DNA from 3 places in the Moritella sp. F3 genome. Region 3 is predicted to be linked to each of the others. Evidence: riboswitches for the same ligand, from Rfam matches in the RefSeq annotation. Region 3 holds a riboswitch; each other region holds the start of a gene.
What was found. A riboswitch is a leader RNA that binds a small molecule or an ion and turns the genes downstream of it on or off. The one in region 3 is predicted to bind thiamine pyrophosphate.
Positions count from the first base shown of each region.

Region 1: it holds a riboswitch for thiamine pyrophosphate, as region 3 does, so the genes downstream of both, thiD (bifunctional hydroxymethylpyrimidine kinase/phosphomethylpyrimidine kinase) here and thiB (thiamine ABC transporter substrate binding subunit) in region 3, are expected to answer to the same signal.
Region 2: it holds a riboswitch for thiamine pyrophosphate, as region 3 does, so the genes downstream of both, thiC (phosphomethylpyrimidine synthase ThiC) here and thiB (thiamine ABC transporter substrate binding subunit) in region 3, are expected to answer to the same signal.

Region 1 is NZ_BLRL01000003.1:313,138-316,411, forward strand. It holds gene JFU56_RS07660 (ABC transporter ATP-binding protein) at 1-752, opposite strand, end outside; gene thiD (bifunctional hydroxymethylpyrimidine kinase/phosphomethylpyrimidine kinase) at 745-1,635, opposite strand; TPP riboswitch at 1,708-1,807, opposite strand; gene JFU56_RS07670 (hypothetical protein) at 2,092-2,640, shown strand; gene JFU56_RS07675 (BCCT family transporter) at 2,773-3,274, opposite strand, start outside.
Region 2 is NZ_BLRL01000017.1:32,283-35,556, forward strand. It holds gene thiC (phosphomethylpyrimidine synthase ThiC) at 1-1,617, opposite strand, end outside; TPP riboswitch at 1,769-1,870, opposite strand; gene rpoC (DNA-directed RNA polymerase subunit beta') at 2,018-3,274, opposite strand, start outside.
Region 3 is NZ_BLRL01000011.1:89,657-92,930, forward strand. It holds gene JFU56_RS16860 (urease accessory protein UreD) at 1-331, opposite strand, end outside; TPP riboswitch at 1,139-1,252, shown strand; gene thiB (thiamine ABC transporter substrate binding subunit) at 1,339-2,346, shown strand; gene thiP (thiamine/thiamine pyrophosphate ABC transporter permease) at 2,370-3,274, shown strand, end outside.

The sequences.
Region 1 (3,274 bases), on a different contig from region 3:
CGTGGTGTTGAGCTTGATGGTAGTTGTAACTGTGTTGCACTAGCTGGTGTGCCTTGCATGATATAGATATGATCGGCGAGGCGAATGGCTTCTTGGGGATCATGCGTTATTAAGGCCACTGTCTTATCCTTTAACAATGCACAAGCTAGATCTTGTAATCGATAGCGGGTCACTGCATCCAAGGCGGAAAATGGTTCATCCATTAATACCACTGGCTTATCTTGCATTAACGTTCTTGCTAGCGCTACCCGTTGACGCATACCGCCAGACAGTTGTTGTGGAAAATGGTTAGCGTTGTCAGCAAGTCCGACTTTCGCCAGTAAACTGAGCGCTTTATCTTTGTTTGCTTTCGATGGCTTTGCGCCAAACTGACTACTTAGCGTGACATTATCGAGTACGGATAACCAAGGTAGTAGTAAGTCCTGTTGCGCCATGTAAGCAACTTGATTGTTTAAGTCAGTTAATACTTGATGATTCGCGCCAACTAAGCATTCACCTGACCAAGTCACCTGTTGATCTAACAGCCCAGCAAGATAACGCAACAGCGAGGTTTTCCCACAGCCGCTACGACCTAGGATACATGTCCACTGTCTTGCGGGTATCCTCATATCAAACTCGCTTAATACAGGGTCGATACTGTCGTGATAGCGTAAATAACCTTTGGCAATGGTTATGTTCACAGCAAGGTCATTGACCATTAAACTGTTCTTGTTATCTGTCGGCGCTAATACTGCTTGTGATGAGCTAGACATCAGCGTGGCCAGCGAAGAAATGATTGACCGGACCATGACCACTACCTATGTCTAATTCATCTGCATGCGCAATTGCGTTGGATATGTATTTTTTACCCAGCTTTACCGCTTGCAGTAATTCGTGTCCTTGCGCCAAATAAGATGCAATGGCAGACGATAAGGTACAGCCTGTACCGTGGGTATTGTGGGTATTAACCCGTTTTGCGGTTAACAGCTCGAAATGATCTTGGAATATAAGCAGGTCGTTACTGTTTTCATCTTGCTCTAAATGACCGCCCTTGAGTAGTACTGCATTGACGTTAAGTTGGCGTAATGCGTTGATCATCGCGCCCATATCATCCTCGCAAGTCGGCAGCGATGAACCTGTTAAAGCTGCACCTTCCGGTAAATTAGGGGTGATCAAGTCGGCAAGTGGTAATAACTCTGACTTAAGGGTGTTGATGGCTGATTCTTTTAACAGTAAATCGCCGCTGGTGGCAACCATGACTGGATCTACAACTAAAAATTTCGGTTTATATTGTTTAATTTTCGCTGCTACAACCTTGATGATCTCGCGGTCTGCCAGCATGCCCACTTTTACTGCGACGACGTTTAAATCGCTAAAGACTGCATCGAGTTGATTGTTAATATGTTCCAGTGGGATAGGGAATATCGCGGATACCCCCAGGGTGTTCTGTGCGGTGATCGCGGTAATTGCAGAACATGCATAACTGCCAGTTGCAGAGATTGCTTTGATATCAGCTTGAATGCCTGCACCGCCGCCACTATCAGATCCTGCGATCGTTAATACGATTGGTGTTGATTGGCTATTTTTAAGTGATTTTTGCTTTAATGAAAGCGGTAACGAAATAGATGTTGATGTGTTGGTTGTAGCCTTTAGCATAAATATCCCTAGTACAGACGCGTAGGAACTTTATCGAGCCAAAGATTGAAAGACGGGGAGGTCAAATCAGGAGTAGCAAGACTGATAGTTCCCTACGTCAGTGTTAACTGAATCAGGTTCAACGGGTCTCGCAATTTGCGCTCTCAGCCTTTAGGCCCCCCGACTATATAGGCGGCAATAGTAACAAGTTTTGTTGAAAGCGCAATAAAACAATTAAGTCATGCTTTAAGAATTTTAATTTTAGCGGCTTTAAGACTCGCATTTAACTTTTCTGAAGGTGAAGCTATTTGTTGTGATGTCACAAATACCTATTAAGTTATATTGCGATGGTTGACCTAATATATAATGTTAAATAAAATCAATGGGATATTTTATTTAACATTAGGTTTACTTGTTGTTTTGATAAAATATTGGAAGATACAACTCTTGATTATTATAAAAACAAAGGAATGGGAAATGAAGCTAGTTAAAAAAACACTGGTAATTGCAACATGCTTATATTTAGTGGGTTGTGCATCGGGTGCACAGGTTGAGAATATGGTTTACCAAGGCGAGCAAAAATCTTATCCAGCTGTTGTTCAAAACAATTTGGCCTTGTCGTCAGTCACTGGTGGTGAAGATACGAATGCAGCTTGGACGTCAGAGATCAGTGATGTTGCTTTTTCTGATGCAATTAAAGAAAGTCTATTAGAACAAGGGCTTTTCTCAGAAAAGGGGAAGTATCAACTATCAGCGAGAATTGTCGATGTTGAACAGCCATTATTTGGTCTTGATATGACTGTTACAACCAAGGTTAAATACACACTGACTGATACTGTAAGCGGAAAAGTGATTCTTGATGAAGCTGTTGAAGCACCGCATACAGCCACTTTCGGTGATGCTTTTTCTGGCGTCGCGCGCCTACAAATGGCGAATGAAGGTTCAGGTAAGAAAAATATTGAGGCCTTACTTAATAAACTTGCTGAGCTAAATATTGAAGCTAATGAAGTGAGCTTAACGCAATAATATGATGGTGATAGTCGATCACTTGATTGACTTATGGCTAACAAAAAGGCCACGCGTTACATTAACGCGTGGCCTTTTTCATGCTTCAATATCGTCGATTAGATTTCCATAGTCGAAAATCGAATGCGTTAATTACTTACGATTATGTTGCTCTGTTCTTAAACCCATAATCAAGCTCACGCACATAACCAATAAGATCACTGTGAATGGCAGTGCCGTTGAGATTGCACCTGCTTGTAAGGCTTCAATTGCTTGCGTACCGCCAACCCAAAGCAGTGCTGCAGCGATTGCACCTTCGATGAATGCCCAGAACACACGTTGTGGTACTGGAGCATCAACTTTACCACCAGCAGTGATGCTGTCGATAACCAGTGAACCAGAGTCCGAAGAAGTGATGAAGAATACTAATACTAACAGTACAGCTAGCATTGATAGCACATCACCCATAGGTAAAGAGTCAAACATTTGGAACATAGCTAAAGGTACTTCTTTTAGACCTTCAGTGCCTAAAGTACCCACGTTATTTACTACTTGATCAATAGCAACGCCACCAAATACAGACATCCACAATACGGTTACCGCTGTAGGTACAAGTAATACGGCTGTAATGAATTCACGGATAGTACGACCACGC
Region 2 (3,274 bases), on a different contig from region 3:
ATCAGCTGCATGAGCAGATATTTTATAGGTGATCATGCCTTGCTTAACATCTTCTTTATTCGGTAAGCCTAAATGTTCTTTGGGCGTTACGTAACACAACATAGCACAACCGTACCAACCGATTTGCGCAGCACCAATACCCGAGGTAAAGTGATCATAACCTGGGGCGATATCTGTCGTTAGTGGGCCTAAAGTATAAAATGGCGCTTCATGACAAATATCGAGTTGTTTTTCAACATTCTCTTTAATCATGTGCATTGGGATATGACCAGGGCCTTCGATAATAACTTGCACATCTTGCTGCCAAGCTACTTTAGTCAGCTCTCCGAGCGTTTGTAATTCAGCAAATTGCGCTTCATCATTGGCATCAGCCGCAGAACCCGGGCGCATACCATCACCTAACGACAGTGATACATCGTATGCTTTACAAATCGCACAAATTTCTTCGAAATGATCATAAGCAAAGTTTTCTTTATGGTGTGTTAAACACCATTTCGCCATAATCGATCCACCTCGAGAAACGATCCCGGTAAGACGTTTTGCAGTCATCGGCACATAACGCAATAATACCCCAGCATGGATCGTGAAGTAATCAACCCCCTGCTCAGCTTGTTCGATCAACGTATCACGGAAGACTTCCCAAGTAAGATCCTCGGCGATCCCATTTACCTTCTCTAAGGCTTGATAGATCGGAACTGTGCCGATCGGAACAGGTGAATTACGCAGGATCCACTCACGGGTTTCATGAATATTACGGCCTGTGGATAAGTCCATCACCGTGTCAGCACCCCAGCGTGTAGCCCATACGAGCTTCTCCACTTCCTCTTCAATCGACGATGTCACTGACGAATTACCAATATTGGCATTCACTTTAACTAAAAAATTACGGCCGATGATCATTGGCTCAGATTCAGGGTGATTAATGTTAGCAGGAATGATCGCACGACCACGGGCGACTTCTTCTCGAACAAATTCAGGAGTAATAAGATCCGGAATACTCGCACCAAAATCATTACCGGCATGTTGCTTTAATAACAGCTCATTGCGGATCAACTCGCGCCCCATGTTTTCACGGATCGAGATATATTCCATTTCCGGAGTGATGATACCGTTACGCGCATAATGCATCTGAGTAACGTTTTGGCCATCGATCGCTTTAAGTGGTTTAGGTAGATGTTCGAAACGAATATGGTCGATACCATCGTCTGCAAGACGTTGCTGAGCAAACTGTGAAGTAACGATTTCGAGTTCTTCAATATCGTTACGTTCTGCAATCCAGCCTTGCCTTAATTTAGGTAAACCTTGATGCACGTTAATTTCAATCGCAGGATCGGTATAGGCACCTGAAGTATCGTAGATTGGGATGGATTCGTTGTATTCATATACAGGTTCATCTTTACTGCCTGCAACTAGCGTTTCATCAAGATTAATCTTGCGCATCGCGACTCTTAAATCATCACGGCTGCCAGTGAGATGGATTTTTTCGGAATTTGGAAAGGGTTCACAACTGAGGTTGTTAATAAATTCTTGGGCGTTTTCACGGTTTTCACGACGTGTAGGTTTTTTGGATTTATCTAGATTTGTATTGCTGTTGGTATTTATATTATTAGCAGACATAGCATTCATTCCTTTAAATAAGATGATTGCTTGTCGTTGAGTATGGAGAGTGGTGATAAGACTATATTAGTTTAAGTCCAAATACAGCGGTAAATAAGATGTCAATTGTTACAGATCCCCCGTACAAATTGGCAATATTATTAACGCTATTGTATTAATCACTCTTGTTTCCTTACGCAGGTATTAGCCTGATCAGGTTCCACGGATCCCATATTTAAATGGTCTCAGCCCTAAAGCACTCCGACAAGATGTGTCAGAGTATAGACTGGTATAGCGTTAAAAAACAAGCAAAAAAAAGGCGCCCTATAAAGGGCGCCTTCACTATTCAATAATAGTCAGCAAGTGAATCAGTGGGTCTGTCATCACTTGCTAACAACTTTAATTGCATTCAGCAAATCAATTAAAGGTTATTTAATAGGTTAGCTAAGTTCTGTTCAGCTTCATCAGTAGTGATCTCTGGCATAGCTTCTTCTACCTTACCAGCACGCATTTTAGCGCGTTCTTGGTGGTAAGAGAAACCTGTACCTGCAGGGATCAGACGACCAACGATAACGTTCTCTTTCAGACCACGAAGGTCATCAATCTTACCATGTACAGCAGCGTCTGTTAGAACACGTGTTGTTTCTTGGAAAGATGCAGCAGAGATGAATGACTCAGTTGCAAGAGACGCTTTAGTAATACCCATAAGGATATGCTGGAACACGGCTGGTTGCTTGCCTTCAGCTTCTAGCTGACGGTTAGCAATTTTCAGACGTGAAACTTCAGCTTGTTCACCTTGTAGGAAGTTACTGTCACCAGCAGATACAACGTTAGCTTTACGTAGCATTTGACGAACGATAGTTTCAATGTGCTTATCGTTAATCTTAACGCCTTGCAGACGGTATACTTCTTGAACTTCGTTTGCGATATAGTTCGCAACATGGCTAATGCCACGTAGACGTAGAATATCGTGAGCTGATTCAGGGCCATCGGCGATAACTTCACCAATTGCAACTTTCTCACCTTCAAACACGTTCAAGTGACGCCATTTAGGGATCATCTCTTCGTAAGCTTCAGCACCATCAGTCGGTGTGATAACTAGACGACGTTTACCTTTAGTTTCTTTACCGAAACTAATAGTACCTGAGATTTCCGCTAAGATAGCTGCATCTTTAGGCTGACGCGCTTCAAACAGATCCGCTACGCGTGGTAGACCACCCGTAATATCACGTGTTTTCGAGCTTTCTTGAGGAATACGTGCTAACGCTTCACCAATAGTCACTAACGCGCCATCTTCTAGGTTAACGATTGCGTTTGCAGGTAAGAAGTATTGTGCAATAACTTCTGTACCAGGAATGAATAAATCATTACCTGCTGCATCAACAAGTTTAACCATAGGACGCATATCTTTACCAGCAGCAACACGTGCTGCAGGATCAAGAATTACCGTGCTAGATAGACCCGTTAGATCATCCGTTTGCTTAGTAACCGTAATACCTTCAATTAAGTCAACAAACTTAATTTGACCAGCCACCTCTGTGATGATTGGGTGAGTATGCGGGTCCCAGTTAGCAAGGATGCTACCAGACTCGATAGCTGCGCCATCTTTAAAGTCAACAATCGAACCGTAAGGCAGTTTGTGGCTTTCTTTAGTACGACCGTTTTCATCAATAATCGT
Region 3 (3,274 bases):
ACAAGTGCTGAGACTGCCAGGCCAGCTCACCATTGCTACGATAAAACTTAGTCGCGCCAGGTGTGGTCAATAAGGCATGTGCACCAGATTCGAGTGCTACAGACACACTCAATTGATCACCTCCTACCACACCACCTGGCGGGTGAAGTAAATAGGTATGACAGGTATTTCCTTCGGGGAAAAAAGTTTTCTGAACCATTAAAGGGCCAAGCTGCTGACGTTCAAGTAACCTTGTTTTATCACGCTTAACGCCATACTTTAAGAAAATCTCAGCTCGCCAGCCTTGATGGTTTTGAGGTCGAGAGTAGCTAACTCGCGTAGGTATATTCATTCAGTTTGATGAGCCTATATTTATTGAATTAAAGAATTGAATAATTCAAAATTCATTTCACAACATAATAAAAGCCACGAAGATATCGACTCGCTAAAGAAGATCTTAAAATTAAAAGACGCCAATAAAAGCCGAGGACGAAGTACTCAGACACAGCATATTTAATGATCTTTAATAGAGTCAAAGACAGATATATTTCAGGATTTATTACGTAAATGAATGGAGATAAAAATAGCTTTAAAAATACACGCAAAAAAATAAAAATGCGTCATCGATGACACAAAATAGTTAAATTTTGAAGACGAGTAATGTAATAAAGTTATGTATAAATTCAGATACGAGGATACAAAAACAATCGGGGTGTTTTATTAGCGGAATAACCGACCAAAATAACGCACAATTAAAGAGTGGCTAGTGCACTCAAGTAATCGATTAATTGTTTTCATTTTATATAAATCCTGTAATAAAAAAACGGGGGTAAATATAGCGATAAGTCAAAGAAGAGAAACCTCCTTAAGATACACGGAATATAGCATGACACAAATCCAGCCACTACAAAAACCACACCAACAATTATGATCTATATCAATGAATAATAACTAAAGTGATAACGCATGGTTTTATAATAAAGTAGTTACCAATAAACAGCGTCACGAATACCAATAAAACGATGCATATTCATATTATCTAAAGTAACTCAGCGTCCTGTGGCTCTCCACAACACAGCACATAACTCATGCACTTTATTTTTATAACAATAATCGTCAATCTCACTGGCACTTTAGAGCAAATAAAAATACAATGTGCGCTCACTCATCGGGGTGCTACCAGACTTTTAATAACAGAGTCACAGTGGCTGAGATAACACCCGTATTAACTTGAACCAGATAATGCTGGCATAGGAATGAGATTCGACAGACTGGTTCATATCTGCGTTAAGAAATAATGCACAGATAAGTACGCATTACCGAGTCATAAGTTCTATGCTTCACATTCTAGGAGAACACGTGAAGCACACGATCAAAAAACTAGCACTTTATACGGCCCTACTATTACCTTCACTATCAGTTGCTATTGCAGCCGAAAAACCAGTATTAAATGTCTATACCTACGATTCATTTGCATCTGACTGGGGCCCTGGTCCAAAAGTAAAAACAGCATTTGAAGCGGACTGTAATTGCACCTTGAACTTAGTCGCTTTAGAAGACGGCGTGAGTATTCTTAACCGCGTTAAACTCGAAGGTAAATACACCAAGGCTGACGTACTATTAGGTTTAGACAACAACCTGATGGCTGAAGCGGTAAAAACCAAACTGCTTGCACCACACCAACAAGACACCAGTAAATTATCACTGCCAAACGCTTGGACTAACGAATACTTCATTCCATTTGATTACGGCCACTTTGCTTTTATCTACGACAGTGAAAAGTTGACCAATCCACCAACAAGCCTAGCGGAACTGATCGAACGTAAAGATCTGAGCATCATCTATCAAGATCCACGCACCAGCACACCAGGCCTAGGCTTTATGTTATGGGTTAAAGCAGTTTATGGTGATCAAGCACCACAAGCATGGCAACAGATTGCAGATAAAACAGTGACGATCACGAAAGGCTGGAGCCAAGCTTACGGTATGTTCTTAAAAGGCGAAGCAGACATGGTATTAAGCTATGCTACATCACCCGCTTACCACATGATTGCAGAGAGCGAATTTAAATATAAAGCGGCTGAATTCACTGAAGGTCACTATCAACAAACAGAAGTGGTGGCTCGTTTAAAAGATACGGCAAATCCTGAGTTAGCCGATCAATTCATGGCATTTGTACTTAGCCCTGCTTTTCAAGACGTGATAGCGACAGGCAACTGGATGCTACCAGCAAAACAAGCGGCCGCATTACCAAGCGAGTTTGAAAAACTGATCACTCCAGCTAAAACGATTGAATTCACGCCTGAAGAAGTCGCGCAATCACGTAAATCTTGGGTGAAGGAATGGCGTAACGCTGTTACTCAATAATTCGTCGATAACTAATCAAAATTATGAACGCGAATTCGCATAAATACTGGTGGTGTAGCGCCTTGCTCGCCATCAGCATCATTTTACTCCTAGTAGGCGGTAGTTTTACTGCCCTGCTTAATTTTTCACAAGCCGAGTTAGACTTTAGCAGTGTACTTGCTGACTCCTACACCCAACATGTCATTCGTTTTAGTTTTTACCAGGCAGCCTTATCTACCGGCTTAAGTATTGGTTTGGCGATCCCGCTGGCACGGGCTTTTTCACGCCGAGAATTTGTTGGTAAACAATTAATCATCAAACTATTTAATTTATCGTTAGTATTGCCCATCATCATTGCCATCTTTGGTATTGTCGCCGTGCACGGTAAAAATGGCTGGGTGAACCAAATTTTAGGTTTCTTTAATATTGAAACTGGTCATTATATTTATGGCTTAACTGGTATTCTACTGGCGCATTTATTTTTCAATGTACCGTTAGCCACGCGTATTTTACTGCAAACCCTCGACTCTATTCCCAGTGAATCTTGGCGCTTGGCGAGTCAGCTAAACATGCAATCACGACACATCTTCATTACCTTAGAATGGCCGAAGATAAAGCAGCAATTACCCTCGTTAATTAGCCTTATCTTTATGCTGTGCTTTACCAGTTTCGCGATTGTCATGTCCCTCGGTGGGGGGCCTGATTATGCAACCCTTGAAGTCGCTATCTATCAAGCGCTCAAATTTGAATTTGATATCGAGCAAGCAGTTGCCTTAGCGATAATTCAAGTCGCGATCACTGTCGCCTTAATGCTTTTTAGTGCCATATTTTTAAAATCACAACCTATGTCAGCGCCATCTGGTAATTACTTCCGTCGCCCCGATTGCCATAGCCTCAACAGTAAAGTCTGCGATGGTCTTAGCTTTATCCTCGCGAGTTGTTTATTAGC